Regions from separate parts of the Robbsia sp. KACC 23696 genome, predicted to be linked through region 3. Evidence: predicted binding sites of a transcription regulator. Region 3 holds the regulator's gene; each other region holds the start of a gene.
The links. Region 3 encodes LexA, which represses DNA repair genes until DNA is damaged. Its sites were predicted from a motif close to ACTGTATNNNNATACAGT; they were not measured.

Region 1: ABEG21_RS11780 (PA0069 family radical SAM protein) is a predicted target of LexA. The motif match lies at 2,575-2,592, and genes of this name have one in related genera.
Region 2: ABEG21_RS23285 (putative DNA modification/repair radical SAM protein) is a predicted target of LexA. The motif match lies at 5,451-5,468, and genes of this name have one in related genera.
Region 4: ABEG21_RS08755 (ATP-dependent helicase) is a predicted target of LexA. The motif match lies at 4,671-4,688, and genes of this name have one in related genera.

What each region holds. Positions count from the first base shown of each region.
Region 1 is NZ_CP156626.1:2,818,360-2,826,296, forward strand. It holds gene rplS (50S ribosomal protein L19) at 1-330, opposite strand, end outside; gene trmD (tRNA (guanosine(37)-N1)-methyltransferase TrmD) at 478-1,242, opposite strand; gene rimM (ribosome maturation factor RimM) at 1,307-1,993, opposite strand; gene rpsP (30S ribosomal protein S16) at 2,035-2,304, opposite strand; gene ABEG21_RS11780 (PA0069 family radical SAM protein) at 2,644-4,101, shown strand; gene ABEG21_RS11785 (Lrp/AsnC ligand binding domain-containing protein) at 4,158-4,655, opposite strand; gene ABEG21_RS11790 (D-amino acid dehydrogenase) at 4,832-6,121, shown strand; gene ABEG21_RS11795 (acyl-CoA dehydrogenase) at 6,207-7,937, opposite strand, start outside.
Region 2 is NZ_CP156628.1:432,721-440,657, forward strand. It holds gene ABEG21_RS23270 (acyl-CoA dehydrogenase family protein) at 1-690, shown strand, start outside; gene ABEG21_RS23275 (rhodanese homology domain-containing protein) at 741-2,429, shown strand; gene ABEG21_RS23280 (UdgX family uracil-DNA binding protein) at 2,524-4,089, opposite strand; gene ABEG21_RS23285 (putative DNA modification/repair radical SAM protein) at 4,097-5,434, opposite strand; gene ABEG21_RS23290 (catalase family protein) at 5,648-6,769, shown strand; gene ABEG21_RS23295 (FdhF/YdeP family oxidoreductase) at 6,782-7,937, shown strand, end outside.
Region 3 is NZ_CP156626.1:1,866,529-1,874,465, reverse strand. It holds gene ABEG21_RS07855 (ATP-binding protein) at 1-502, shown strand, start outside; gene ABEG21_RS07850 (asparaginase) at 489-1,631, opposite strand; gene lexA (transcriptional repressor LexA) at 1,879-2,586, shown strand; gene ABEG21_RS07840 (hypothetical protein) at 2,599-3,000, shown strand; gene ABEG21_RS07835 (hypothetical protein) at 3,387-3,539, shown strand; gene ABEG21_RS07830 (hypothetical protein) at 3,607-3,864, opposite strand; gene ABEG21_RS07825 (hypothetical protein) at 4,628-5,203, shown strand; gene ABEG21_RS07820 (hypothetical protein) at 5,316-5,531, opposite strand; gene ABEG21_RS07815 (hypothetical protein) at 6,760-6,984, shown strand; gene dusA (tRNA dihydrouridine(20/20a) synthase DusA) at 7,195-7,937, shown strand, end outside.
Region 4 is NZ_CP156626.1:2,082,177-2,090,113, forward strand. It holds gene ABEG21_RS08740 (response regulator) at 1-1,332, opposite strand, end outside; gene ABEG21_RS08745 (ATP-binding protein) at 1,325-3,823, opposite strand; gene ABEG21_RS08750 (biliverdin-producing heme oxygenase) at 3,820-4,416, opposite strand; gene ABEG21_RS08755 (ATP-dependent helicase) at 4,785-6,938, shown strand; gene serB (phosphoserine phosphatase SerB) at 7,006-7,905, shown strand.

The DNA.
Region 1 (7,937 bases), 950 kb from region 3:
CTTGCCCGACAGGTCGCGCAGGTAGTACAGCTTCGCACGACGCACGTCACCACGACGCTTGACGACGATGCTGGCCAATTGCGGCGAGTACGTTTGGAACGTACGCTCGACGCCTTCACCCGACGAAATCTTACGGACGATGAACGACGAATTCAGGCCGCGATTACGCTTGGCAATCACGACGCCTTCGTATGCCTGGACCCGCTTACGCGTGCCTTCGACAACGTTCACGCTCACGACGACCGTATCACCCGGTGCGAATTCCGGAATGGTCTTTTCGCCCAGAGCGCGTGCGATTTCTTCTTGTTCGAGTTGATCGATCAGATTCATATTAACTCCTTAAACCATCGTGCCGACGTTGTATACCGCGCTGAGCGCAGGCCCCGGCAGAGGATGGGAAACCGGCAGGAAAGTCTTCCTGCCGCCGTAGTCCGGCGCCCACCATCCAGACACATGTCTCGGAATAACACCGAGCCCTTATGCTGAATCGGCAGACGCCGGATTGGCGAGCCAGGCCTCATCGGCCTTGCTCAACAATCCGTCACGACGAGCGGCATCGATCAGATCCGGGCGCCGCGCCCGGGTTTTCGACAACGCTCGCTGGCGGCGCCATGCAATGATCTGCGCATGGTGCCCGCCCAACAAAATGTCCGGCACCCGCATGCCTTCGTATTCCTCGGGACGCGTGTAGTGCGGACAATCCAACAAACCGTCGACAAAACTATCCTGCTGCGCCGATTGCGCATCGCCCAGCACGCCAGGCAGCAAGCGAATGACGGCATCCATCAGCGCCATTGCCGGCAGCTCCCCGCCCGACAGGACGAAGTCGCCAACGCTGATTTCCTCGTCCACGCAGCGATCCAACAAACGCTGGTCCACCGCTTCGTACCGGCCGCACAGCAACACCAGACCCGGCTCGGTCGCGAGCGACGTGACACGGCGATGCGTCAACGGCGCGCCTTGCGGCGACAACATCACCACACGCGGCGTGGGCCGACCTTCCGCCTGCTGCGCCGCTTTCGCGGCTGCAATTGCCGCTTCCAACGGCCGCGCCAGCATCACCATGCCGGGGCCCCCACCATAGGGTCGATCATCGACCGTACGGTGCGAGTCCACCGTGAAATCACGCGGATTCCAGGTGTGCAGCGCGTAACGCCCCTGCTTGACCGCCCGGGACGTGACGCCCCAGTCGGTCAGCGCGCGGAACATTTCCGGGAACAGCGTCAGCACGTCGAACCGCATGCCTGTCTCCGCCGGTCGTGCCGCCGCCCCTTCGGGCGATGCCGACACGCCGCGTTGCGGGGTATCAATAATCGACATCCCAATCGACGACGATGCGCTTGCCGGGCAGATCGACCTCACGCAAATACGCATCGACGAACGGAATCAAACGCTCGCGCTCGACCGTCAGACCGTCGGCGTCCTGCGCGTCGTACACCACACGCAGGACCGAGTGGGCGCCATTGTCCATCAGGTCGCGGACCCGGCCCAACGCCGTCCCAGCCGGGTTCACCACCGCCAGATCGATCAGATCGACCCAGTAATACTCGCCGTCGGGCAAGGCCGGAAAGTCCGCGCGGCGCACCAGCACCGCGGTCCCCTTCAAGGCCATCGCCGCATCCCGATCGTCGCAACCGGCAATCGACGCAGCAATCGCGCCGCTGTGCACGCGTGGACCGCGGACGGCCAAGCGCCGAGGCGCCGCGTCACGCGGACCCCGCAACCACCAATGCCGCGCATTCAGCATGGCGGCATCGCCATCGGGGGCGCCCGCATGCGGGAACACCTTGACCTGACCGCGTACACCGTACGCCTGCCCGATCACACCGACCTCGATCAGATCGTCCGGAAGCGCGAACGACGCGACTTCCATCGATGCGACAGCATCGCCGGACTGCTCGGCATCGCGCTCAGCGTTCGGCGACGCATCGACGGATTTCTCCGCCACGCCCCCTTTTGCCGGACGCGGACGAAAAGCGCCGAAATCGGGCACGTTCGATCCTGACGACGACGTCAAACCTGCACCAGCTTCTATTAAGCTGCTGCCGGCGCTGCGGCGACGGTTGCCTTAGCGGCTTCCTTCGCCAGACGCGCGACTGCCGGCGACAATTGTGCACCCGTGCCAACCCAGTACGTCAGGCGGTCTTGAGCGATACGCAGCGTTTCACCCTTTTGCGCGACCGGGTTGTAGAACCCGATGCGCTCGATGAAACGGCCGTCGCGACGATTACGCGAATCGGTCGCAACGATGTTGTAGAACGGGCGCTTCTTCGCGCCACCGCGGGACAGGCGGATGATGACCATACTGAATTCCTAGAAATCTGGTGTGTGTGCAGCGTGAAACACGCGATTATAGCGGGAATTCGGCTAGCTACCAAACACTTAGTGCGCGCGCAGCCCTAGCAAGGCCCCTTGTCCCAGGCCAGCCCGGCATTCACCGCGCTCCCGCCCCTCATCGCCCGCGCCCTGACCGCAGCGTGTGCGCAACGGAACGTTGCGACCGAGAGACAGATCCCCAGGCACATCGCTACTGGTCGAATGGCCAAGCCAAAACGCGGGCCTCTTGCGCAAAATACTGTATACCCATACAGTATCCGTTGATGACTGCGCGCCGATGCGCGAGCACGACACGGACGGCAGGCGATGGAAAACAGCAACGGCAAACGAAACGACGTAGGCGACGGCAATCCAGGCGGCGGACGATCGCGTGGGTCCACGGCGCCGGACAGGTCTGCAATCGACGCCGAACGCCGCGCCGTCGCGCGCAGAGGCACCGTCGCGGCGCCGTTCCATCCCGACAGGGGAAGCACCAAGGCCCGCGGCCGAGGCGCCGTCAGCAATCCCGTGCCGCGCTTCCAGAGCTGGTCGCGCGAGGCGGACCCGCATTGCCGTCAAGACGACATAGGACAAACGTGGGATGCCGCAGGCGACGAAGCGGACGACGCCAGCGGCTCCCGCGAAGCCCGGACGGCCGTGGAGACCTGTCTCGAGAAGCCGATGATTCGGCTACAGACGACGGTCACGACGGAGACGGCGCGGACGATTATTGCCCGTAATACCTCCCCCGACATTCCCTTCGATCGGTCGTTGAATGCGTATCGCGGCTGCGAGCACGGCTGCGTGTATTGTTTCGCACGGCCCACGCATGCGTATCTGGATTTGTCGCCGGGTATCGATTTCGAAACCAAGCTTTTCGTCAAGACCAATGCCGTCGAAAAACTGCGCGAGGCGTTCGACAAGCCGGGCTATCGCGCGGACGTCCTGGCATTGGGCGCCAACACGGACCCGTATCAACCGATCGAAAAGACCTATCGCATCACCCGCGACGTGCTGGCCCTCGCCGAGGCGTACCGCCATCCGATCGCCATCACCACGAAATCCGCCTTGGTCGTCCGCGATATCGACATCCTGGAGCGAATGGCAGCGATGGGTCTGGTTCGCGTATTCATGTCGATCGGTACCTTGGACGCCGAGATTGCGCGCAAGCTCGAACCGCGCGCCAGCACGCCACCGCGTCGCATCGAGGCGATACGACAATTGCAGGCGCGTGGCATTCCCTGTGGCGTGGTCGTCGCACCGGTGATCCCTGCGCTGACGGATTTCGACGTCGAGCACGTCCTCCAGGAGGCCGCGCGAGCGGGCGCACAACATGCCGGCTATGTCATGCTGCGACTCCCGCTCGAGGTGCGCGATCTATTCGTGGCCTGGCTCGATACGCATTACCCGGATCGACGGCGACATGTGCTGAGCCTGATTGAACAGATGCGGGGCGGCCGCCATTACGACGCCACGTTCGGTCAGCGGATGCGCGGCACGGGCCTGTTCGCCGAGCTATTGGCGCAACGCTTCACGATGGCATGCCGACGGTATGGCTTGAATGCGTCCCGTCCACCGCTGCGCACCGATCTCTTTGCGAGCAGTCCCGCACGCCTCGACGCGTTGGCGCGCAGGGACAAGCGCACGCAAACGGGCAGCACGGCAAACGGCGCGTCGGGAAAAGACACCGCTCCGCCATCGACCAGTACGGCGGCGCCCCGGGTGAATCCGCAACTCGATCTGTTTTCGGCACCATTGACGGCGCAATCAACAGCCGAACGCTGAAAACGGCACGGCCCGATAAACAAAGGGACAAACAGGCAATCAGGCAATCAGCCGGATCAATCGGGCCTTTCGGTGATCGGTATCGTCAGCGTTTCCTTGACCTCTTCCATCACGACATAGCTTTTCGACTGCGTCGCACCGGGCAGTTGCAGCAGCACGTTCCCGAGGATCTTGCGATAGTCGGCCATCTCGCCGATACGCGCCTTGATCAGGTAATCGAAGTCGCCGGAAACCAGGTGACACTCGAGCACTTCCGGCACCTTCATCACTTCCCGCCGGAATTTCTCGAACATATTGCCGTTCTTGTGATCCAACGTGATCTCCACGAATACCAGCAACGATGCGCCGAGCTGGGCGGGATCGACGCGCGCGAAATAGCCGAGGATCACGCCGTCGCGCTCCATGCGTTTGACCCGCTCAATGCACGGCGTAATCGACAGGCCCACTTGCTCGGCCAGATCCTTCATCGCCATCCGACCGTCGTCTTGTAGCAACGTCAGGATCCGTCGGTCGATCCGATCCAGGGTACGAATCGCTTTATGTTGGGTGCGCATGACGGCGTAGACATTGAGAGAAGCGAGAAGACCAGAATATTTTCTGAAAAGCAGCAAATATTCAATAACAAAATCCGCGAAACTCGCAATAGTATAGCCGCAATTACTACGATAACGCTCACCACGCGGACCCTGCGTAACGTGAGACGTGCGGACGATTTCTAACGGAAGCTGCGATGAAAATCATCGTTCTTGGTGCGGGTGTCATCGGTACAACCAGCGCGTATTACCTGTCCCGTGCCGGGCATGACGTCACGGTGATCGACCGGCAACCGGGCCCTGCGTTGGAGACGAGCTTCGCCAATGCAGGCCAGATCTCGCCGGGCTATGCCTCGCCGTGGGCGGCCCCCGGCGTGCCGCTGAAAGCGATCAAGTGGATGTTCGCCAAGCATCCCCCACTGACCATCCGCCCGGACGGGTCCGGCGCCCAGTTACGCTGGATGTGGCATATGCTGACCCAGTGCACGGCAGACCGCTACGCGATCAACAAAGGGCGCATGGTGCGTCTGGCCGAATACAGCCGCGACTGCATTCGTGCATTGCGCGACGACACCGGCATTCAGTACGAGGGGCGCCAGGGCGGGACCTTGCAATTGTTCCGTACGCAGGCGCAATTCGATGGCGCCGCCAAGGACATCCAGGTTTTACGCGATGCCGGCGTCCCGTTCGAATTGCTCGAAGGGGCCGCGTTGGCGCAGGCGGAGCCCGCATTGGCCGCCGCCGGCGGTAAGCTGACCGGTGGCTTGCGTCTGCCGAACGACGAAACCGGCGATTGCCAGCGCTTCACGACGCATCTCGCCCGGATGTGCGAGGAACAAGGCGTGACATTCCGCTACAACACCCCGATCGATGCCCTTGCGCTCGCAGGCGATACGGCAATCGGCGTGCAGTGCGGCAATGAATTGGTGCGAGCGGACCGAATCGTCGTTGCGCTCGGTTCGTTCTCGACGCAATTCATGCGCGGCCTCGTGCGCGTGCCGGTGTATCCGCTAAAGGGATATTCAATCACCGTGCCGATCACCGACGCCACGCGCGCGCCCGTGTCCACGGTGCTGGATGAAACCTACAAGATCGCCATCACCCGCTTTGACGATCGGATCCGCGTCGGTGGCATGGCTGAAATCGTCGGCTATGATCAGCGCCTGAAACCGGCACGGCGCGCCACGCTGGAGATGTGCGTCAACGATCTCTTTCCGGGCGCGGGCGACACGAAGCAAGCCAGCTTTTGGACCGGCCTGCGACCGATGACGCCTGACGGCACGCCGATCGTCGGCGCCACGCCAGTGCGCAACCTGTTTTTGAACACCGGCCATGGCACGCTCGGCTGGACGATGTCCTGCGGATCGGCGCAATTGCTCGCCGATCTGATCAGCGGCAAGACGCCGGAAATCGCGTCGGACGACCTGTCGATCTTCCGCTACCTCCGCGAGATCGCCCAGCCAAATGGCCAGCCCGCTTTCGCTTGAGTAGTGCTCGAACGCCGTCTTTACCGGTCGGCGTGACGGCGCGCCTTCGCGCCCCAAGCGAACAGCTCAGAACCACGCTAGCCGGTCAGAGCCACGCGTCCGGCAACGCGTAAATCCCCTGATCTCCTCGCGTACTAACGATCGCGATCCGCCATGCCGACGTGCGAGGCATCACTTGCTCCGCAAAGCATCGCGCGACGGCCCGTTTCGTCCTGGCAAACTCGGCGCTGACCGCCATCGGTAACGCGCCGCTAGCCGTCGCCTCGCCTTCCCCCTCCGGCTGCACATAACCATCATCCAGGCCTGCCGCCAGCAAGGCGGCGCGCGCCAATTGCCAGCCTGCCAACGTCACGCCCGCCAAGTGGAGATAGGCGACACTGCCCGCATACGCGGCAACGGGATCCGTCTGTGCGGTATTGACGATAAAGTCGACGACCGCGGCATAGGCCACACGCGCTTGGGAAAGCTGTGCGGCAATCGACGACCAGCTCGCCGCCGCATCCGCATCGACAGCCACGCTATCGGCCGCTTGCCTCTCCTGCCCACCCAGATCGCTCTGCCCAGCCTTCGCACTACTCCCGAGCGCCGCGCGCTCCAAGGCATCGATGCAGTCGTCGATGCAAGAGAGCCAGTGCTGCGCCACCAAGCCCTCGTCGCGTACCGTCTTGCGGCCTACCAGGTCGTTCGCCTGAATCGCGGTCGTCCCTTCGTAGATCGGCAGAATCCGCGCGTCGCGATAATACTGCGCCACGCCGGTCTCTTCGATATACCCCATCCCGCCGTGCACCTGGATGCCGATATTGGCGACTTCCACCGCCATTTCCGTCGACCAGCCCTTGATGATGGGCACCAGGAATTCGTATTGCGCCTGCGCCACCCGGCGCGCCGCGGCATCGGTGCCGTGCTCGGCGTGATCGCCGCGACTGGCGGCAAAAATCGCCAAGGCGCGGGCCGCCTCAGTCAAGGCACGCATCGTTGCGACGCTACGACGAACATCGGGATGCGCAATGATCGCACGCTGCGCCGCATTCGCGGCATGGCCCGCCTCAGCGCCAGCCGACGCATCCAGCGCGGGCAACGGTGTCGACACCGCCTGCCCCTGCAGCCGCTGCTTTGCGTAAGCGCGTGCGGCCTGCGTCGCCCGATCCGCTTGCCCGATACCTTGGACGCCCACGCCGAATCGCGCGGCATTCATCATGATGAACATCGTCTGCAAGCCCTGATTCGGCTTGCCGAGCATTTCGCCCCATGCCCCGCCTTTGTCGCCGAATTGCAGCACGGCGGTCGGGCTGCCATGAATGCCGAGCTTGTGCTCGATCGATGTGCAACTGACATCGTTCCGCACCCCATCCCCCAGCGCCATCGCGCTGGCAGGCTCCGCATTGAGCACCGCCTCGTCCGCCGTCAGCAGGAACTTCGGTACCAAGAAAAGCGAGATGCCTTTCACGCCGGGGGGCGCGTCGGGAAGCCGGGCGAGAACCAGATGGACAATGTTTTCGGCCATATCGTGATCGCCATACGTGATGAAGATCTTGGTCCCGAACAAGCGATAACTGCCGTCCTCCTGCGGTTCCGCGCGCGTCCGTACCCGTGCCAGATCAGATCCGGCCTGCGGCTCGGTCAGATTCATCGTGCCGGTCCAGGTGCCGGCGATCAACGGCGGCAGATAACGCCGACATTGATCCTCGCTACCGGCAGCCAACAGCGCTTCCACGGCACCATCGGTCAGCAAGGGACACAGCGCGAACGACAGATTGGCCGCATTCCACATCTCCAGGCACGCGGTGGCGAGCACCCGCGGCATGCCCTGGCCGCC
Region 2 (7,937 bases), on a different replicon from region 3:
GAGGGGAAGACCGTCCAATACGTGTTGGATCGCGGCCCGGGTGTCGGCAACGAGGACGACTGGCAGGGCTTCGGTCAACGCGCCACCGGTTCCGGTACCGCGACGTTCGAATCGGTGACGGTTCCGGCATCGCAGACCTATCCGCCGGACACGCCGGACCGCGAAGGGGCCGCACCATGGAAGTTCACCTTTCACCAGGTGTATCTGACGAATTGCATCGCTGGCATCGTGCGACGCATCGCCTTCGATGCCGTCGAGGTGCTGCGTGGAAGGGGTCGCAACTTTTACCACGGGGAAAACGCGCACCCGGCGGAAGAGGCCGTGTTGCAAGCGCAGCTCGGCCGTATTCGCGCGTATGCCGCGAGCATCGAGGCGACGATCGATCGCACCATCGCCGCGCTGCAGCGCGCCTGGGACGCGATCGGCACCGACGCTGAATACGATGCGGTGCTGGCCGCCTCCTTGTCGGCGGCGGAAGCGAAGATCGTCGTCGATGATCTCGCGCCGCAAGTCGCCAGTTGGCTGATCGATCTCGGCTCCGGGTCCGCGGTATCGCGCCGGGCGGGGTTGGATCGACATTGGCGTAATATCAAGGTGATTGCTTCTCATAATCCGCGTCTCTACAAGGAACGCTTCCTCGGTCAGAATCGTCTGGAAGGGCGCCTGCCGCCCACCGGCGCATTTTTCTGATCCTTGCCGCGCGTGCCGCTTCCGGCCCCTATTCTTCGTTCTTATTGCTCATGACCGATTCGCTCCACTCCACCGCCGCCAGGCGCTTTCCCTTCCTCGACGCCGAGGCGGTTCGTGCGCACCTGCTGGCACGCGAGGAAATCCTGTTGGCCGATCTGCGCGAGGAGGACCCTTATGCAAAGGGACATCCGCTATGGGCCGCCAATTTTCCGTTTGGCAAGCTGGAGTTGGAGGTACGTCGCCGGGTGCCGCGTCGTGATGTGCTGATCGTACTGTATGGTGAAGATGCGCACCGAGACCTGGCGCCGCTGGCTGCTGCGAAGTTCGAGGTGTGGGGCTATACGAATGTGCACCTGCTCGAGGGGGGATTGGCGGCGTGGGAGGCGAAGGGATATGAAACATTTATCGACGTCAACGTGCCGTCGAAGTCCTTTGGCGAATGGGTAGAGTCGCGTCGACACACGCCGCTGTTGCCGGCCGAGGAGGTGCGACGCCTGATCGATTCCGACAAGCCGCCGGTGATCCTGGACGCGCGCCGCTACGACGAATACAACACGATGAGCATTCCGTCCGGCATTTCCGTGCCGGGCGCGGAACTCGTATTGCGCGTACGTGAGCTCGCGCCGGATCCTGAAACGACGGTCATCGTGAACTGCGCGGGCCGGACCCGGTCGATTATTGGGACGCAATCGTTGATCAATGCGGGTATTCCGAATCCGGTTGCCGGATTGCGCAATGGCACCATCGGATGGACGCTGGCGGGTCTGACGTTGGACAAGGGCGCGAGCCGTCGCTATGCGGAATCGCGGCCGGAAGTCCGTTTGGCGGCGCAGGCCGATGCTCGCGCCGTGGCCGAGCGGGCCGGGGTTCGACGGGTTTCGCTCGATGAGGCGGCGGGTCTGGCGCAGCCTGGCGGCGCTGCGGTGCGCACCGTCTATCGCGTGGATGTGCGCAGCGCCGAGGAATATCGGGACGGGCATCTGCCAGGCTTTATTAACGTGCCGGGTGGCCAGCTGGTGCAGGAAACCGATCACACGGCGCCGGTGCGCGGTGCGCTGATTTTATTAGCGGACGACGATGGCGTACGCGCCGATATGTCGGCATCCTGGTTGGCGCAGATGGGATGGGAGGTCTACGTCATCGATCCGGCCGATGCCGCGCATCGTGCGCAACGGCGGGAAACCGGCGATGTATCGAGCGAATCGATCATCGCGCCGGAAGTGGCGTTGGTGGACGCTCGGCAACTGGCGACTTATCTGGAGAGCGGCGACGGTCGTACCGTCGTGCTCGACGTCACGGCGTCGGCCAACTTCGTCAAGGGACATATCCCGGGGGCATGGTTCGCCCTGCGCGCGCAACTCGCCGGTGCGCTGAAAACGCTGGATGCCGCCGGCGTGGCGCCGGAGCGTTATGTGCTGACCTGCGGCACGAGCGCTTTGGCGCGCCATGCGGCGGTCGATCTGCAAGCGCTGACCTCCGCCGATGTGTATGTATTGAACGGCGGCACCCAGGCGTGGCGTGAGGCCGGGCTGCCGGTGGAAACGTCGGCGGCCAACGCCGGGTACGACGCGACCCAGGCCGTGCAGGCGCGCTTCGCCTCGCCGCGAACGGATCGCTATCGTCGGCCGTACGAAGGCACCGACGCGCCGCGCGAAGCGATGGAAGCCTATCTTGAATGGGAATATGGACTGGTCGCGCAGTTGGAGAACGATGCCACGCATTTCTTCACGGTGATCTGATCGACGTGGGCGCGCAGTGTGGCGCCCCGACCATTTTCATGGCATGACGAACAGTTTCAAAACAATGCGCGCTGCTCTGCGCGCAACGCGGGACCTACCGAGATAAGGTCAGCGCAATCGCCAGCGCTTCGGTCAAAGCGTTTTCGGCCTTGTCGCGGACGTCCGCATCGGGCGCGCGCAAGACATACGAAGGATGATAAGTCGGCACGATCCACAGGCCATCCAGTTCGAACGGCGTGTTCAGAATTTTCGAAAGCGACAGACGGCTGCCGGCCAGTGAGGCCAGGGCGGTGGCGCCGAGCGCCACGACGACGCGCGGCTGGTTCGCGGCGATCTCTTGTTCGAGCCAGTGATGACACGCCTCCACCTCGCGTTGCGCCGGGGTTTTGTGGAGCCGTCTCTTACCGCGCGGCGTCCATTTGAAATGCTTCACCGCGTTTGTCAAATAGACGGTATCGCGCGCGATACCGGCACGCTGCAGGGCGCGATCCAGCAATTGACCGGCGGGCCCGACGAAGGGCCGACCCGCCAGATCCTCCTGATCGCCGGGCTGCTCGCCAACCAGCATTAGGGCCGCCTGCGTCGGGCCGCTGCCCGACACGGCTTGCGTGGCATGCTCCCATAGCGCGCAGCGCCGGCAGGCGTCGAGATCGTGTGGCGTGTCGCGTTGCGGTTGCGCCGCGTCCGCCGACACGGGAATAATCCTGCCGTGTGCGCCACGCAAGGCGCCGGCTTGCCCATGGCGCTGTTGGCCCGTGGAGGCCGCCGCGGCGAGTTGCGGGATGAGGTCGCCCTCGGGCAGATGTTTCCAATACCGCGCGGGCAGGTGTTGGCGGGTCAGGGCGAGATTGACTCGCGCCGGATTGAAAATGCTCCGATAGTAGGTCCGCCACAACGCTTCGGCGTCGTCTTCTTGTTGCGGCGGCGGCAGACGCGGAGTCCAATCGAATGCGACGCTTTGTCCATCGTGGCGCGCCAGCCCGCGGGGTGATGCGATGATCCAATGTGCCCGTCCCAAGCGTTTCTCGAAATAATCGACGAGCGGTTCGAGGATGTCGTGCTCGGGCGTAAACCACGCCATCAATACGGGCGTCTGATCGGGTCCCCGCGCTTCTTGGAACCGCATGAAGGCGCGCCAATGATGGTATTCGCGCGACACGTCGCGGACGAGGCGTACCAAACGCGCGCCATCGACGTCGCCGGGAAGCACCGCCGAATGATCGCCGTGCGCGTAGCGCCAGATCACGCGGTACAGAAAGGCCCAGCGTCGTGGCTCGGCATGGCGCGCCGCCGCCCGCAACTGTTTCAATGCTTCTCGGGATAGGGAGAAGCGGGCAGCGCGGACGCCTGGCGTCTCGCTGACCGCCGCGATTTCCTCGAATAGCGAGCCATTTATCGCCGCGCTCAAATCGCGCGGGGCAGGAGGACGATCGGCATCATGCCCGGTGTCGGATGCGTCCGGCGCGTCGGATGGGCCATGCCCCGCGCCAATCGCGGGCGACGTGCTGTCGTCGCGTGCACCGGCTCCGTTGCGTGTTTCGCCTCCGCGTGCCGTCGCCATACGCCATTCCACCAACGACGGATCGACGTTTGCCGCGATCAGATCGCGTGCCGCAGATCGCCAACTGGCGAAGTCATTCTCGATTGTGACGATGCGCACGTCAGTGTCACCACAACGACGCTTGTACCGGGACCTGCGTGGCGGCAACCGCAACGGCCTGTCGCAAGGCGGCACTGCTCTGCTCGCTATTGCGAGGGCGCCAGTCATCGACAACGATAAACGCACGGGCGTTTTTGAGCCCACACCGCAGACGGACGAGATCGTCGTAGCGCAGCCGCCGTTGCTGCCGCAAGGCGACGATGCGTTCCGCATTGCGTAGGCCGATGCCGGGAACACGGGCAATCATGCCGCGCTCGGCCCGATTCAGATCGACGGGAAACAGCTCGCGATGCGTCAGGGCCCAGGCCATTTTCGGATCGACATCCAGTGCAAGATCGGCCTCTTTGCCCATGATCTCGTTCGATGTAAAGCCGTATTGCCGTATCAGAAAATCAGCTTGGTAGAGACGATGTTCCCGCCGCAAAGGCGGCGGCGCGAGCGGGACGCTGCCGGGGCTGTTGGGAATGGGGCTGAAGGCGGAGTAATAGACGCGCCGCAAGCGATACGATTGATACAGTGTCTCGGCCGTCCCGAGAATCGTCCGGTCGTCGGCCTCGTCCGCGCCGACGATCATCTGCGTGCTTTGACCGCCGGGCGCGAAGCGGGGCGGCCGAGCGCGCGCCGCAGGATTCACCCGTGAGGCGGCGACGGCGCGCGTCACCGGTACCGATGCCGGCGTGCTGTCCACATGAGGCGATGTGCCGACGTCTGCCGTGCCGGAAGCTGCCGTGTCGTCCGCCGTTACCAATTGCCGATGGCGGATGCGCGCCATGGCTTTGCGGATCGTCCCGAGATTTTTCTCCGGTGCGAGACGCGCGATCGATACAGCGGTAGGCAGCTCGATATTGACGCTGAGACGGTCCGCGTAGCGGCCGGCGAGGTCAATCAATTCCGGCGCTGCGTCAGGGATCGTCTTCAAATGGATATAACCGCGAAATTGGTGGTCCTCGCGCAAACTCCGCGCGACTTCGACGAGTTGCTCCATCGTGTAGTCGGACGAGCGGATCACGCCGGAGCTCAGAAACAGCCCCTCGATGTAATTGCGCCGATAGAAATCGAGGGTAAGCCGGACGACATCCTCCGGCGCGAAGCGCGCGCGCTGCACGTCGCTGCTTCGCCGGTTAACGCAATATTGGCAGTCGTACAGGCAGAAATTGGTCAGGAGCACCTTTAGCAGCGAGACGCAGCGGCCGTCCGGCGTATAGCTATGGCAGATGCCCTGACCAGTGGTTACTCCCATCCCTTCCTTGCCGCGCGAATCGCGTCCGCCCGCGCCGCTGCTGGCGCAGGAGGCGTCGTATTTGGCGGCGTCGGCGAGGATTTCCAACTTCTTAAGTCGATCCATGATCGTTTGCACCGATACTGTACATATATACAGTATCGGTGCAAACGGCGGGGTCGGCAAGGTTTGTTGTGTAACAGCCGCTGTTGGTTCGGCCAGGAGCGAAGCGCGGTCGGTCGCTCATACCTAACCGTTGCCCCGGGAACACGAATTGCGTCGGCATTGAAAATCGCATACTGCGAAACGTTTTTTTAAAAATACAAAAAGAGGTTCCCCATGACCGCATTGCACCCGATTCGCTTTCAACCTGACATGGAAGTCGTTCCGGAAGACGAAGCGCAGACGACGGCAGAGTTGATCGAAGCGCTGCACACCATTCAAGCCATTACGACGGAAGACTATCCCACCGCAGTGCGTTCGGTCCACGCCAAGAGTCATGGGATCGTCAAAGGCACCGTGCAGGTACTGGACAACTTGCCGCCGCAGCTTGCGCAAGGTTTGTTCGCCAAGCCCGCCCACTATCCGGTGGTCATGCGTTTCTCCACGAATCCCGGCGACATTCTCGACGACCGGGTTTCGACGCCGCGCGGACTGGCGCTTAAAATCATGTTGCCCGACGACGCAGCCACCGAGGGTGGTGTGGCTGCCGGGCTCGACGGCACGTTCAGCCAGGATTTCGTGATGCAGAACGCGCCGAAGTTCACGGCGCCGACGCCTAAGGCCTTTCTCGGCAATCTGAAACTGCTGGCGAAGACGACCGACAAGGCCGAGGGTCTGAAGGTGGCCTTGTCCGCCGTGTTGCGCGGAACAGAGTCCCTAATCGAGAAGGTCGGTAGCGAGAGCGGCGCCATTAAAAGCATGGGCGGTCACCCGATGACGCACGTGCTGGGCGAAACGTTCTACACGATGGTCCCGCTTTTATATGGCGAGTATTACGGGAAGGTATCGGTCGCGCCTGTGTCGCCGGGCCTGCAGTCCTTAACCGACCAAGCCGTTTCTTTGAAAGACAATCCGGATGGATTGCGCGCCGCCGTCGTTGCATTCTTCAGCCAGAACGATGCCGAATGGGAAATACGGGTGCAATTGGCCGCCGATCGGGAGCAGTTTCCAATCGAAGATGCGTCGCAAGAATGGCCTGAGTCGGTCAGCCCATATGTCGCTGTCGCGCGGATCACCGTGCCGAAACAGGACGCCTGGTCCGCCGAAGTGGAGCGCAGCATCGATCAATGCTCGGGCTTTTCGCCCTGGCACTGCCTCAGCGCGCATCGCCCGCTCGGCGGCATCATGCGTTCGCGCAAGCCCGCATATGAGGCGTCGCAGCGCCATCGCTTCTCCGCAAATGGTTGTCCGTTCGCCGCGGCCGCTGCTGCGAAAAACCCGACGCAAACCCCCGACTGATCCGAGGCATTCATGTTGAAAGACGATCTTCCAGGCGACGGATTGACTCCTCACGGCAGCACCGGTAACGGCGACGCGCCGGAATCGCGCGAGCAGCGCGTCTCGCCTTCGGACAAGGCGCGTGGCGACGCCGACGCCAGTGCGCACGCAGACAACGTTGCCGGCGGCTGGGGATCGATGAAGGCGGTGACGCAGATTCTTCGGCAAGAGCACGTCTTGATGCGCGGCGCCAAATTGCTGCTGAAGCAGAACAAGCCCGATGGCTTTCAATGCGTCAGTTGTTCCTGGGCGAAGCCCGCCGACCCGCACCTCGCCGAGTTTTGCGAGAACGGCGCGAAAGCCACCGCCTGGGAAATCACGGACAAACGCGCAACGCCCGATTTTTTTGCGGAGCACACCTGCGCCGAGCTCGAAGAATGGGGCGATCTGGCGTTGGAAGAGCAGGGCCGGTTGACGGCCCCGCTGCGCTGGGACCCGGCAAGCGACAAATATGTGCCGGTATCGTGGCAGCAGGCGTTTGAAGAGATCGGACGCGAGTTGCGTGCGATCGCGCCGAACGACGCCGTGTTCTATGCGTCCGGGCGCGCCTCGCTGGAAACATCGTATATGTACCAGTTGCTGGCGCGGCTTTATGGCACCAACAACCTCCCTGACAGCTCGAATATGTGTCACGAGACGACCTCCGTCGCGCTGCCGCCCGTGATCGGCGTACCAGTCGGGACGGTGGGTCTCGATGATTTTGAGAAAACCGACTGCATCCTGTATTTCGGTCATAACGTCGGCACCAACGCGCCTCGGATGTTGCACCCGTTGCAAGAAGCCCGGAAGCGCGGTGTGCCGCTGATCGCCTTTAATCCGGTGCGCGAGGCGGGGCTGATGCGTTTCGTCAATCCACAGTCTCCAGCGGAAATGCTGGTACCGGGCAACGACACCGCCATCAGCTCCCAATATGTGCAGTTAAAAATCGGCGGCGATGCGGCGGTGATCCTGGGCATGTGCAAGGTGATCATCGAGGCCGACGATGCGGCGCGGAACGCTGGCACCGATCGCATTATCGACACCGCATTTATCGATACGCACACGCACGGCTTCGAGGCGTTCTCGGAACAGGCGCGCGGGGCGGATTGGACGGAAATCGCGCATCGCAGTGGCGTTACGCGCGCAGAAA
Region 3 (7,937 bases):
CGTGGCCGGCGCCCTGCCTGTACCGACGTCATCGCTACCTATCGCGTCGGCGCCAAGCGATGCATCCGAGCAGGACAGCAACCCAAGATCGAAGACCGTGCGGGTGTACCGCGCCGGCGATGCGGCGCAGGCGGAAAAACAGGTCGCCGCCTTGTTGGCACTCTCCCACCAAGACGGCGACTTCGCGCGCAAATTGATCGATCTGTTCGAGGAAGGGCTGAGCACATCGCTGCCGGAATTCGCCGCGGCGATAGCGGATCAGGACGCATCGCGGCTCCGTGACATCGCGCATCACAACAAGGGGCCGGCGGCGATGTTGGGCTTACAGCCTTTTGTCGACGACTGCAGCCTGATCATCCAGCAATCGGGCGACGCCTCAGGCGGCGACTGGCTGCGCCTGCAGATCCGCTACATCGACGCTTGTACCGCGGTGCGCCACGCGCTGCGGGATGTCCGCGCGGCGCTGGCGCGAACCCATCCGCCGTCGGTCAAGCAAGATTGAAGCAGGCCTGCATGGCACTGCGTTCGGACAGGCCGACGGCCAGCGCCAGCATCAGGCGGATCCGCGCCTTGTACGGGTTCAAGGTGCCGCTCGCGACAAAGCCTTCGCCGTCGTCATCCACCGCGGCGTTCGCGCTCACATGCACGTCGGCGGCGCGACTCGACCGGATGACGATGACACCGGCCGCTACCGCACGCTGCATCGCCGCCATCAGCGCCGCATTGACGGTACCGTTTCCGGTGCCGGCCACCACGATCCCTCGCACGCCGTGGGTGAGCAGGGCGTCGATCAAATGCGGCGAGGCCCCGCCATACTGGACGACCACCTCGACGTCGGGCAGATCGGACGGCTGCAATCGCCGGACATGCAAGCGCGCTTCCAGGCGATCGCCGGACGCACCGCTCGGGACTTCACCGAACAGCGTCTGCCGCAGTGGCGACGATGGCGTCGAACCCGTTTCATCGCGCGCGGTAAGCGACGCGAGGTGTCGTCGGCGCAGCCAGCCGACCCGCCCGTCCTGCACCCACCCCAACGGTCCCCCCGCAGGTGACGCGAAGGCATCCAACGCGTGACTGCTGACCTTGACGATATCGCGCGCGGCATGAATGCGGTTCTGCAAGGTCACCAGAACGCCGAGATCGCGCGCCGACGTATCGCCGGCAAGCGTCACCGCATCGAATAAATTGGCCGGCCCGTCCGCCGACAATGCCGTCGCGGGTCGCATTGCCGCCGTCAGCACGACCGGCTTGCCCGCTGCCAACATGAGATCGAGCCAATAGGCGCTCTCTTCCAGCGTATCGGTGCCGTGCGTGATGACGATGCCATCGATATCGTCGCGCGCACGCGTGGCGCGCACCGTTTCCGTCAATGCACACCAGAACGCCGGATCGGCATCCTTGCTGTCGATCGCGGCCACCGCGATGGTCTCGATCTGCGCGATTCGCGCCAGCGCCGGGACGGCTCGCAGCAGCGCGTCGCCGCCGAGCGCGCCCGCTGCGTAGCGCAGCGAGTCGCTTTCCGAGGCAGCGGCGCCGGCGATCGTGCCACCGGTCGTCAGCAAAGCGATCCTCGGCAAGGACCGTACGGCGGCCGGCACGCCGATATCCATCGAAGAAGAAGGGGCGGTCATCTGCGGGGTTCCTTTATTCACGAAACAATCACACCTGAAACGAAAGCGGAAAACAGGCCGGGAGTGTGCCAGACAACGCCGCGGCTGTCGCCTTGTTGCCACCGTCCGGTATGACGCGAAGCCCGATGATGCGCGTGACCCTCCGCCGTTCGGCGGCGGTCGCGCCCCGTCACGTCACCACAACGAAAACAGTTGCACCAAAAAAAATACTGTATAGAATCACAGTATCGCATACAGGAATCGAGACATGCTTAAGCTTACCGCGCGCCAACAGCAGGTATTCGATCTGGTCGTTCAAGCAATCGAACGCAGTGGTTTCCCACCGACGCGCGCTGAAATCGCCGCGGCGCTGGGATTCAGTTCTGCGAACGCCGCCGAGGAACATTTACGGGCACTGGCGCGCAAGGGCGTGATCGTACTGTCACCGGGCGCCTCCCGCGGCATTCGCGTGGTGCATGCAACGGACGACAGTCGTCGCGATGGTGAAGGCGTGGACGGCAGTGGTGCGGGCGGTGCGGGATTGCCAAGTCAAGCGGCGTTCGCCGGCATGCTGTCGCGTGCCGGGTCGCTGTCACTGCCCTTGATCGGACGCGTTGCGGCGGGGAGCCCGATTCTGGCTCAGGAACACGTCTTGCATCAGTACCACTGCGATCCGGCCTTATTCACCAGTCAGCCGGACTATCTATTGCAGGTGCGGGGCTTAAGTATGCGTGACGCTGGCATTCTGGATGGTGACTTACTCGCGGTACAGCGTCAAAACGAAGCGCGTGATGGCCAAGTCGTCGTGGCCCGTTTAGGCGACGAAGTGACTGTCAAACGATTGAAGCGCGTACCGGAAGGTCTCGCGTTGCTTGCTGAAAATCCTGATTACCCAACGATCGTCGTTGACCGGGAACGGTCCGACTTCGCACTCGAAGGGATTGCTGTTGGACTTATCCGTCCGACGCCCCTCTGAAGGAGTTACATCATGTCGAGACTCGTTCGCCTGTTTTCCGCCGAGAGCGCAATCCATCCTTTTGGCCGCCTGCGTGCCGCGCGGGGACGCTTGTCGTGCCGCGATAAAGCCAATCTTGCGGCACGCGCCACCGCCCCCGTCGCCGTGCAACGCGATACGGTGCAGGTCTCGCCGCAACAAGCGCCACTTGTTGCCACCACCGTGCCACGGACCGCGGCCTTGCGGCCCACGGCGCAACCCCTGGTATCCACGAACGCGCGTGGCAGTGTGCGCGTGTATCGTCGAAACAGCGGGATGACCATGGTTGGCAATATTGAAGCGATTTGTAAGATGATCGATCGCTGCATTGCCGACGAACGCGCAGCAGCAATGGCAGGTTCACGTAGCGTGCTTCCCACGGCAACGGCTGCTTAAGCTTGTTTTTTCAAGCAGATACATCAACATCGAGCCATTCGGACTCCTGATCTTTGTGATCTCCGATGTGGTCGCGGTCGGGGCGCAATAGACGCGCGCGGATGTCCGCAGCGACATTAATGGCGGCGCGCTAACGCCGACAATTGCACCCGATGTGTTCGATGCTGAAGGTCATACTTGCCCTCAGGCACGTTGCTTGCGTCCTTGTCTAGATAGTGTGGATAGGAAAAAAACGGCCGCAACCGCCGGCGCCAAGCACCGTCGGACCCCGGCGATTCGCCTCGCGTCCTGCAACGCTGCAACGCCGTCATGGTGACGGTACGCCACCTACTCCGTCCAGAACAAGCGCATCTCCGCGCTTGACTGTCTTGAAACAGGAGGAAAGCATGAGCGACGACAAGAAGTCTCTGCAGAAGCCGGAACCGGCAGCCCATAGTGACCATAAGGAGAGCGCATTGCCGGAGCGAGACGACGACAATCGACAGATGGCGCCGAACGATCCGCCGAGCAAGAAAACGGACGAGGCGCCTGTAGGCTAAGGGGTGGGCGCTGCATATCGGGCGCCCAACGCCCGCTTTCCGACACGGCCCGCGCTGATCGATAACTTTATCGGCGCGGGTCGTTTTCGCTTGTCTGGCCGCCGTCTTTACCGCTGGTAGGCGGCGGTGCAAATCCCTCCTCTAATGCGGCACCTTTGTCGAAGAGCACGCCTCCGACCGCCACCATCATGGTGCGATCGCTCGCGGGAATGCGCTCCCAGTTACCTGCAAGCCAAGCGGCCCATTGTACGGTCAGCGCCTTGGCCGAATCACTGGACAGTGCGCCTGCTCGGTCGAATGCGTCAATCAGTGCTTCTGGCTTCATCCCATCACTCCTTCAAGCGCACGGCGAGCCTATAAGGCGTTTGGACTGTTGGACGGTCGGACGGTTTGCGGCCATCGACAACGCCAATGGATCGCATCGCCGGAATTCCCCTTCTCTCTACCTAGCGCTCGGGAATCCTCTCTTTTTCCTGACACCTGCCCTGATCATGAAAGGGAATGCCCCCTCTCGGACAGCGCATTGCGCGAACACATGTCGTCTTGAATCGATGTTACGGATTTTTACGCGCTTGCCAAGCATTAGTCGAGGGCACGGCCCCTTTTGCACGGCGATCGAAAGGTCATTGAAGGTTAGACCCTCTGCGTATTCATTGTGCATGGAATGACGACACATGGCCCAACGCGCGCTCGCTGGATGCAGGCGTCGGCATCCAGCGATGCGCATCCTGAAAAAGAGTTGGAAGCTAGGCAGCGACAGGTCCAAATGCCCCCCGGGTTATCCCCGACCCCGCGCAGCGGCTCATGTCATAATCGATTGACCTTTTTCCCTTGCAACCACTGAATCGACCATTGTCGATAGGACGTGGCGTGGCCAGCGCAGCGCGGCTGAATATGCCATCCGTTCCCGGATCGGACCTTAAAAAAGACCTATGCTGACAAAAGCGAAATCACGGGTACCCCATCTTCGATCGATCGACAGGCGCGATCGCGGCGCCGCTTCGCGCAACCACGCTGAAGCGAGCGACGGCGTCTCCGTCGTTCGGCGCGGAAAGACGGCCGCGGCCGCCCTCGGTGCGGCGATGCTCATGAGTGCCTGCATCAATGTGCCGGTGGGATCTCAGCAAGCCGCCATGCAAGCACAACCCGGTAACGGGCTGGCCCAAAAGGCCGTGCTAGTGGTGCCGTCCGACCTGCGCCAGTCCCGAACGACGTTTCGGGGCACGGACAGCTGTTCCTATTACTGGTTTTCATCGCGATCGGGCCGATCGATCGTCAACTCGCTGCGTGACACGCTGATGGGTGCCTACCCGGAAGTCGTGGTCGACGACGGTGTCAGCGATGTCAATCCGGCCGGCCCGGCAGACCGCTACGTGCTCACCGGAGCGACGTTCTCCCCGAATCTACGGATCGGAGCGGATTTTCTGGGAACGACGCATGTGGCGCTGAACTTGGAAGTGACACCCGAAGGTCATAGCGCGCCTACTGTACGCGAAACGCTAACCGGCAGTGGGAGTGATTCGGAGAATGGCGCATGCCATGCGGCTGCACTGGCGCTATCGCGCGCGAGCCAGGATGCCTTGCATCAAGCGATGGTGAAGTTTGCGTACAGCGTGATCAACCCGCAGGCCGACGCACGCGTCATTCAGACAGGCCTTCGCTAGGCGCGATGCCTGTGCGCTTGCCTGGCCCCGAGCAAAAGCCGGGGTCCGCCTACCGTGGCAGGCGGTACTTCTCGGACGCGCAAATGCCGCAATCGATGCTCCAGAGCGGCGTTTAGCGGCTTAGCAACTGATCACTGACCGCCGAGGACGCCGTCGGCGACGTCAGCGTAATGGTCGCCGGCTTGGCCGGCGCCTTTTTGGGCTGCTTCGGTGCTTCATCGGCGCCTTCGATCGCGTTTTGCCGCAGCACGAACAAGAAGACGCGCCACACCGCGCCGACCGTGACATTCACCGCACCCATGGCGGCCCAGCTCAGCAATTTACCCACCGTGATTCTTCCCGTAGCACTTGGTAGAAAGGCACAATCTTTCGTATTTGGAATATGTGTGCCCGACTCTTTATGTCCCACCGCTTAATGGAGAAAATCCTACTCTCGCCATCGCCGAACTGCAATCGGCATTAGCGCGAATTCAAGATATTTGAGCAATCGCTCTCTTCGCGCTTTTACGAATACTACTGCGACAAGTGCAATCCGGCTTGTGAAATCTGTTTAATGCCACTACCAGTCGTTGCTTGATCGCCACGCTGTATTTCGCCCGCGTATCGCCCGGCCGGTACGCCTATTAGGGAATGACCTAGGAATGCAGCACCATGTGGCAATAAATGCCGAAATGCATGCTCGTCGCGGGCGCGTCTCGGGTTTCGGTAGACGCCAAGGACCCGCCGTGCATCGAACGCGCGATGGCAGCAAGATAAGTATAAATTACCGTTCCGTCTGCTCGCCAGCGATCTTAAGTGCGTCGACAACAAGCATAGGGCCAGTTATTGATTTCGATCTTGATAAACACGACCCCTCAAACGTTAAAAAAAGGATTCGCGTAAAATAAAATGAAAATTTAAATATGAAACACGTCTCCAAAAATATTGCTGAAAATATTTCCATGAAAAAAGCAAAATATAAATAAACCCTCAAACGCTTACCCAACACCTCATCAAAAAAAATAAAATTCTGCATTATCACGGAGCGATCTTGCAAGAAAATAATAACAGTTGTCGATTTTCACGCATCATTTCACTAGCGATATATATCGGTAATTTTCTGCGTAAATTTCGCCACACTTATTTAACGCATTTTGTCCACGCGACCCCACCAGAAAATCACGTACATGCCTCCTGCAACTGCCCTGCCTCAAGCACCGCAGCGCGCCAAGGTCCGCCGCACGGCACTTTCCACAGAAAATAGCTGGCGAGGGCAAACGTCACTCAGGGAACAATCAAACATGGGACAGGCTTCGATCGAATATTGCTACGATTAATCTGAAGCGGTTCGCCATTACATCGCCCTAGGCATCCCGCCTCACACCATTTAACGCCGCGACGTCCAACCGACGCGCATTTGCCACCGGAGAAAGAAGACAAAAACATAAAAACGATCGTTTGAAAGTGTTTCAAATTGTATAGATTTGTATAGAAATTTCGACGTGTCGTTTTGCGCCAGGCGACGATCGCCGTGCGAGAATTCGGGGTTTCAACACAGCGATCATTTCGAGAAAAGCATGGATAACGAGATTAAGGAACTTCGACTGGCCCAAACCGCGCAGGCATTGGTGTTGCAAATCCTGCTGAACGGTCACATCAATATGCATGAGGACCCCGACACCTATCGCGAACAGTTGTTCGAGGCTGTCACCGGCGTCGGAAAGCAGATGCTGGAGACGGTCGGTCAGGCAAGCGACGTCGAATCGTTCAACCAGACGATCGGGCTGCTGTTCTCCCGCTGAGTGACATCGAAGGGCCAGCGCCCTAGTCGAATCCATTGCACGTGGTACGGCGTCGACGGTTGGAGCGATTCCGAGGCACGCGATCGACGCAATTTGAAAGCCCGCGTCGCCGATCCCGTATACTTCGCTGTTACAGCGCGCGTGGGGACGCCATCGCAGAAGATGCGCTCCGCCCCCGTCTCTCTTGAATGCGCGTCAGCACCTTTGCGCATGCCACCACCCGCCTCCCCTTACTCTTTAGAATTGATGGACACGCTTCCGAACGCCAGCCCCCGCCGCTTTTGCGTGGCGCCGATGATCGATTGGACTGACAGACATTGCCGGACATTCCATCGGATGTTCACCCGGCAGGCCTGGCTGTACACCGAAATGATCACGACTGGCGCGCTATTGCATGGCGACGTGCATCGGCATCTCGATTTCGGTGAAACCGAACATCCCGTTGCATTGCAACTGGGGGGAAGCGAGCCGGACGATCTTGCCCGTGCGGCAAAACTCGGCGAGCAATGGGGGTATGACGAAATCAACCTGAATTGCGGCTGCCCCTCCGAGCGGGTTCAGCGCGGGGCGTTCGGCGCTTGCCTGATGCTCGAACCGACCACCGTCGCCGACTGTGTCAAGGCGATGCGCGATGCCGTCTCGCTGCCAGTGACGGTCAAGCACCGAATCGGCATCGACTACGAGACCTCTTATAGCTTTGTACGCGACTTTATCGGCACGGTGGCCGAAGCGGGCAGCAAGACCTTTATCGTTCATGCGCGCAATGCCGTGCTGAAAGGACTCAGCCCGAAACAGAATCGCGAAGTCCCACCCTTGCGTTACGAGGTCGTTCTGCAACTGAAGAAGGATTTTCCGTCGCTGGAAATCGTCCTGAACGGGGGCGTTCAGACGCTGGAGCAAGCGCAGACGTTATTGCAGGATCTCGACGGCGTGATGATCGGCCGCGAGGCTTA
Region 4 (7,937 bases), 220 kb from region 3:
GAAGATTTTCGGCAACGCTTCCGCACTGATGCCGATGCCTGAATCGTCCACCCGCACGCTGACATGTTCGCAATCGGGATTGAACATCGTCACGTTGATCGACCCGCCCGCGGGCGTGAACTTGACCGCATTCTTGACGATATTCCAGACGATCTGCTGCAGTCGCGCCGCATCGCCGCGCACGCCGCTTTGCGTTTCCTGCCGGGTGATCTGCAGCGTCTGCCCTTTCGCCGAGATATCGGCGGCCGACATATTCACCGCATTGGCAAGAAGATCGCCCAGCGTCACCGAGGTAAAGTTCAAGCTCAACTTGCCACGCGCGATACTGGTCAGGTCCAGCAGATCGTCGATCAACCGCGCCTCCAGCTCCACATTGTGCTGCACTACATTCAGCAGATGCGTGCGCTCCTCGTCGAGTTCGCCCTTCATCCGCATCAGGCGAGCGGCCGCGAGAATCGGCGTCAACGGCGTGCGCAGTTCATGAGAGAGCACCGCCAGGAAATGGTCTTTTGCCCGGTTCGCCCGTTCCGCCTCTTCTTTTGCCTGCTGCAGCGCATCGGCCGTCAAACGCGCCTGCGTCGTATCGCGAACGATCAGCGAAAAGCCCAGCAGCGCACCACGCGCATCGTGCATCGCGGTGGTAACAAGGGAGACGAACACCCGTTGGCCGTCCTCGCGCGACATCCACCGGTCGTCGCTATGACTGCCCAGGACTTTCGCGGTACGTAGCGCCTCGGTCAGTACATCGTCCTGACCGAATAACACGGCCGCCCCGCCGCCCACCATCTGCGCTTCGGTATAGCCGAGGATTTGCCGGGCTGCATGATTCCACGTCTGGATATCCCCCCTCGGATCCAGCGTGATCACCGCATAGTCCTTCAATGCGTCCACCACTTGACGGAAATGCGTCTCCGTCTCCTGCAGCCGCTCCTCGGCCTGCAAACGCTGGCGTTTCTCATCGCGTTCGGCGAGCGCGCGTTCGATCACCGCCGGCAAGCGTTGCAGACGTTGCTTCAGGACATAATCCGTCGCGCCGCGCTTCAGCATATCCACCGCGTGTTCTTCGCCCAAGACGCCCGAGACGAAAACAAACGGTATCGATGGCGAGTGAGCCCGCGCCATCTCCAGCGCTTCGCCGCCGGAAAAAGTCGGCAGCACGAAATCGGCCAGCACGACGTCATAGCGGCCGGTACGCATCGCCGCGTCGAAATCCACCGCGTTATCGACGATATGGGCGTCATAAGTGAAGCCGGCGGAATCCAGCCGCGCCAGCGTCAATTCAACGTCGAGCGAACTGTCCTCGACCAGCAGCAGATGCAGCGGCTCACTCACCGTCGGGTCCTGTCGATTGCGATGCGGTTGATGCGGGTTTGCGCAACGCGACGTAAAACTGCGCGCCGCGGTCCAGCTCGCCTTCGGCCCAGGTCCTGCCGTCGTGTCGCTCGATGATCCGTCGCACATTGGCCAGGCCGATGCCGGTGCCTTCGAAATCCTCGGCGCGATGCAGACGCTGGAATACACCGAACAACTTGCCCACGTAGCGCATATTGAAACCCACGCCGTTATCGACGACCGCGATCACATATTCGGTGGCCGTTTCCGTTGCCTGCACGCTGATTTCGGCGCGCACCCGAGTACGCGTGTACTTGACGGCATTCGACAAGAGATTGCGCACGGCGAGCAAGAGGAAGGTCGGATCGCCGGTCACCGTCGGCAAGGCGCCGATATCCCAGGCGATATCGCGTTGCGGATTTTCATGCCGCATTTCGCGGATCACCGTCTCCACCAGTGTGTTCAATCGCACCGGCACCGGACGCAAGGCGGCGCGCCCCATCTGCGAGAACGTCAACAGATCGTCGACCAACGTTCCGGCAAAGCGCGCGGAATCGACGATGTTTTTCAGAAAGCGCGTGCCCCGCTCCGCGAGGCGATCGCCCTCATACTCGCGCAGCAGATCCGCATATCCGACGATATGGCGCAACGGCGCGCGCAGATCGTGCGAGACCGAATAAGAGAACGATTCGAGTTCCTTATTGACACGTCCCAGCTCGGCGGCGATGGCGGCCATTTCTTCCGCGCGACGCAGCACGATGCTCAGCACCGACGCACGGAACTCGTACGCGGCCGCGCGCTCGCCGTCTCGCCACCGCAGCGAACGATGCCGAACCACTTCCTTCCACGTCTCGAAACTCGTGCGCGGCGAAAGGCGACCGTTAGCGTCGGCACCGCCTTTTCTCGGATCGCCGGCCCACTCGATCGTGCGCACGACCTCGGGGCGAAACCAGATGACGAAGTGTCGATGCAAACGCGAGATTTGCACCGCCAGCAAACCGCTTGCCGTCTCCGCGAACGCGCGCGCGGCCGGCAACACCTCGCTGATCGCATCGCTTGCAAACACCTCGCGCGTCGATTGACTGCCGATGTAAGAGACGATCTCGTTAATCGTATCGCTGTCCGGCGTCACGCCCACCGTTACCGTGCGGCCTTCATAGACGACGGCCGCGCCGTCGGCTGCCATGAAACGCAGCAAGGCGCGCGGATCCGATACCAGGCTGTCGACAAAATCGTCGCGATCCGACATCGTCGCGATCAGATCGACCAGCATGCGCCGCAATTCGAGACGGTATTCCGATTCGGCCCGGTCCTCCTTCGCTTCCATCTGCAAGGACAACACCGCGCCCAGATGCTCGCAGGCGGCCCGCGTCTCAAAATTCAGATGTCGCGGCGTCTCGTGATGGCAGGAAATCAGCCCCCACAAATTTCCTCGCACGATGATCGAGATCGACATCGAACTCGCCGTGCCCATATTGCGCATGTATTGCAAATGCACCGGCGACACGCTGCGCAAGGTCGCATAAGAGAGATCCGCCGGTCTGCCCGTGCGCGGATGCAAGGGCGGCACCAGCGGCGACGGCGCATAGCCGGCATCGACGATCAGCCGGATCGGATGCTTCAGATACAGCGCCCGGGCCTGCATCGGGATATCGGAGGCCGGGAAATGCTGCCCCAGATAGGAGGTGTACTCTGGCGCGCGGTCCTCGGCGATCACCTGGCCGTTGCCGTCGTCGTCGAAGCGATAGACGAGCACGCGGCCGAACGCGGTGATGCGGCGCACTTCCCGCGCCGCCACGTCGCTCACCGCCTCGACGGTGTCGGCGTGTTGCAGGCGCCCGATGACGGTGCGAACCAGCGCGTAGATCGGACTGAATACATTGCCGACGTGATCGGTCGGCTCGATCTCCAACACGACCACGCCATCGTGCTCATGCAGGATCAAGTCCAAGGTGCGTTCACCGCGCGCGCGCCTTGCCGCGGAGTCTGCCCCATCCGATGCATCCGATACCCGATGCGCGGTCGCCCCCAGTACGCCGGCGACACGGCACACATAGAGCGGCTGCCCCGCGATCTGCGACGACGCCAAGGCCTCGGCAACCGCCCGCGCGCCGTCCTCGCCGATCACCTCGGCGATGGGCCTGCCCTGCAGCGCCTGCGCCCCTGCGTGCGTCTCCGGCAGCAGCGCCGTGATATTCGCCGAACATTGCAGCACGCACTGCGCCTCGTCGAGCGTCACCAGATAGCCGTGCGGCTGGATCGCGCCCGGGATATGGATCGGTTCCGCGTCGCAGGCCGCCACCGCCGCCTGAAAGGCCGCGTCGTCGAACACCGGAGCGCCGCCGTCCGACGGCACTCCGCGCGAAGACGCCGCGGACGTGCTGGCGTCCGTCGGCATCACGGGCTGAACGGCACGCGCACCGGCGATCTCCATCCCCGGCAATTCCGGCAGACCCGCCTTATCGTCCGCATTGGGTGGGAGCGTCGTCATGCGACGGTCGGGCGCGGAGCCGGCAGCCAGTGCTGCAGCGCATCGAAGGTCGCGCGCGCCGCAGCGACGGCCGCGTCATACTCGTCTGCCGGCACGCGCGCAGCCGCTTCCGCCTTGAACGCATTCCACATGCTGCCGGTGCGCTCGCCATACGGATCGAAGTAGGCATAGCCCTGACGATCGCGCAGGTCAAAACGCTGCGCCATCGCCGGACCGATAAAGCGGCCGCCGAGCGTCGAACCTTCCATCACGTACATCGTGCCGAAACAGGCGCCCAACCCCGACAGCGGCATGCCGTCGGCGTGCGCGGCGCCGTCCCGCGCGAGCCCGTCGGACGGCTGCGGCGCGCCGAGATGCGCCAGATCGGCGTCGAGCAAGGCCGTCTTCTCGCGCGCGCGCGCGAAGGCCTGCAGATCCGCCGGCAGCGCCGCGCGCAACGCAGCTTCCCACGGGGCGACAAAAGCCCGGAATCGCGTCAACAAATCCACATAGTCGGACCGGGACATCGTCGGCCGCATGATGTCCATATCGCGCTCCAGCGCATGATGGCAATCGGCGGTTTCTGTTTTCAAACGGCTAAGAAGGTCAGTCATGAAAGCGTGCGGCGGGTTCAATTCGTCAAGGCGGGCAGCGGTCCGTGCGCAGGGCGACACACGATTACGAAGCGGAAATATCCGACTACATCATAGCAACGATTATTCGGGGCCGCTGCCGCCTTCGGCATTCCGCAAAAATGCACAAGATGCGGCGCACCGCACCGGAGCGCCAAGCCCAGCGCGCGCGGCGCCGAATAGGCGCATGCCGCTACGCTCGCCGACGGTGTTGCGAGGATGCAATTGCACGCGGACCTGTATGCCTATACAGTTTCGAGATGAACACCGCGCCCCAGGATTCCCTCCACGCCGCCGCCGATACGACGGCGCATCCACGCATCGAGCACGATGCCGCCGCGCGTGCCGTCATGGCCGCCTTGCTGGACAAGCTGAACCCCGCACAGCGGGAAGCGGCCTGTCACGGCATCGGCGGCAGGATAGACGGTAGTGGGGATGGAAACGCGGCGCCCGCCTCGCCGCCCGAACCGTTGCTTGTCATCGCCGGCGCGGGCACCGGCAAGACCGCGACGCTCGCGCACCGGGTTGCGAATCTGCTCGATCACGGTGTGCCGCCCGACCAGGTGCTGCTGCTGACCTTTTCGCGCCGCGCCGCAGTCGAAATGACCCGCCGCGTGGACCGTCTGTTGGCGCGCGCCGCCGTCGAACGCGCCAAGCTCACTGGCGCCTCGGTGCGCCGCGCGGCGCAGGTGTCGCAACGCGACACCCTCCCCTGGGCCGGCACCTTTCACAGCGTCGGCGCCCGCCTGCTGCGTGAGTACGCCCCCTATATCGGCGTATCGCCGGCCTTTACGATCCTGGACCGTCCCGACGCGGCCGACCTGATTAATCTGGTACGTCATGAACGCGGGCTCTCGATCAAGCAGAAGCGCTTCCCGACCAAACAGACCTGCATCTCGATCTATTCGCGCGTCGTCAATACCGGCCTGGCACTGGATGCGGTGCTGGCCCGGCATTTCCCGTGGTGCGCCGAATGGGAGGCGTCGCTGCGCGACTTGTTCGCCGCCTATGTCGAAGCGAAGCAATCCCAAGACGTGCTCGACTACGACGACCTGCTGCTCTACTGGGCGCAGATGGCCGCCGAGCCGGCCTTGGCGCAAGCGCTAGGCGAGCGCTTCTCGCACATCCTCGTCGACGAATATCAGGATACGAATGCCTTGCAGGCCGATATCGTTCGACGGATGAAGCCGGACGGACGCGGCGTTACCGTGGTCGGCGACGACGCCCAGTCGATCTATGCGTTTCGTGGCGCGACCGTGCGCAATATCATCGATTTTCCAAATACCTTCGCCACACCGGCGCGCGTCGTGACGCTGGACCGGAACTACCGCTCGACGCAGGCCATCCTCGACGCCGCCAATGCGGTGATCGGCCTGGCGACCGAGGGCTATGCGAAGCGTCTCTGGAACGACACCGACGCGACGCCCGGCGCGCGCCCGACCCTGGTGACCGTCGCCGACGAAGCGTCGCAGGCGCAATACCTGGTGTCGCGGATTCTGGAGAATCGCGAGGCCGGCGCCACGCTGAAGTCGCAAGCCGTCCTGTTCCGTGCCTCGCATCACAGCGCCCCGCTGGAGATCGAGCTGACGCGGCGCAACGTTCCTTTCGTCAAGTTCGGCGGCCTGAAATTCCTCGACGCGAGCCATGTGAAGGACCTGCTCGCCGTGCTGCGCTGGCTCGAGAATCCCCGCGATCGCGTGGCCGGCTTTCGGGTATTACAGATGTTGCCGGGCGTGGGCCCGGTCAAGGCAGGCCAGGTGCTCGACGCCGTCGGCGACGATTTAATGCGACTGCCCGGCGGCCCGACAGCGGAGGCCACGCTGCCGGCGCCGGCCGGCGTCGAGGGCTGGGACGCATTTGCCGCGCTGATCACCGATTGCGCCGGCCGCCGATCAGACTGGCCGGCGGAGCTAGACCGTATTCGGGACTGGTATGCGCCGCATCTGGCCCGCGCGCATGAGGATGCCGACATCCGCGAAGCGGATCTCGATCAGCTGCAGCAGATCGCGGCCACCTTCCCGTCGCGTCAGCGCTTTCTGACCGAATTGACGCTGGATCCGCCCGATGCGATCAGCGACGAGTCCGGCGTGCCATTGAAGGACGAGGACTATCTGATCCTGTCGACGATCCATTCGGCGAAAGGCCAGGAATGGGCCTCGGTGTTCCTGATGAATGCGGTGGACGGCTGCCTGCCGTCGGATCTGGCCACCGGGCAGATTGACGAAATAGAGGAGGAACGGCGCCTGTTGTATGTCGCGATGACGCGCGCGAAGACGTCATTGGACATCGTCGTGCCGCAGCGTTTTTACGTTCACCAGCAGTCGGCACAGGGCGATCGGCATATCTACGCCTCGCGAACGCGCTTTTTGCCGCAACGCCTGGTGCCGCTATTCGATGTGCAGTCCTGGCCGCGCGCGGCGGCCCCCACTGCGCACGGTTCGCAGGCTCTAGCGGCAGTCAAGATCGACATCGCCGCCCGGATGCGTGGCATGTGGAAAAACTGAGGCATTTCCCTGCGGCGCGTTGCCAGTACAATACCCGCCTGTTCGCGCCCACTATTTCCATCCGCCGATGAATCTCGTTCTACAAGTCCCCTCCGACGTCGCACTGCGCGAGTCCACTGCCCAGCAGCTCGCACGGCCGCTGGATGCGGACCATATCGCCGCCGTACGCGCGCTCTGTCCGACGACGTCCCGCGTCGAGACGATCGACGCCTACGCAGTGCGTTTCCTCGATGTGGACCAGGCCGCGGGCGATGCGCAGACGCGCACTGCCGTCGAACACTATTGCGCGACCAAGGGGCTTGACGCGTCCTGGGTACCGGCGCGGCCGCTTTCCGCCTTCCGCCTGCTGGCAATGGATATGGATTCGACGCTGATCACGATCGAGTGTATCGATGAAATCGCCGATTTCTGCGGACTGAAGGCCGAAGTGTCGGCCATCACGGAAGCGGCGATGCGCGGCGAAATTCCGGACTTCAGCGAAAGCCTGCGACGCCGCGTGGCCCTGCTCCAAGGCCTGGAGGCCGCCGTGCTGGAACGCGTCTACGAGGAGCGTGTGCGGCTCTCACCGGGCGCCGAGACGCTATTGGCGGGCGCACGGGCAGCCGGCCTGAAAACCTTGCTCGTCTCGGGCGGTTTCACGTTCTTTACCGAAAAACTACGCGCGCGACTTGGCCTGGATGCGGCCTATGCGAACACGCTGGAAATCGTCGACGGGAAGTTGACCGGACGCGTATTGGGTGAAATCGTCGACGGCGCGGTAAAAGCGCGGCACGTCGTCGACACCTGCGCAGCCATGGGCGTCGCGCCCGAGACCGCCATCGCCATGGGCGACGGTTCAAACGATTTGCCGATGATGGCGAAAGCCGGCCTCTCGGTCGCCTATCGCGCCAAGCCGAAAGTCCGTGCCGGTGCCAGCGTCGCACTGGATCATGCCGGCCTCGACGGCGTCTTGCGCCTGTTCGTCTGACAGGCGCGTCGCCCCCTGACAGAGGCGCGTCG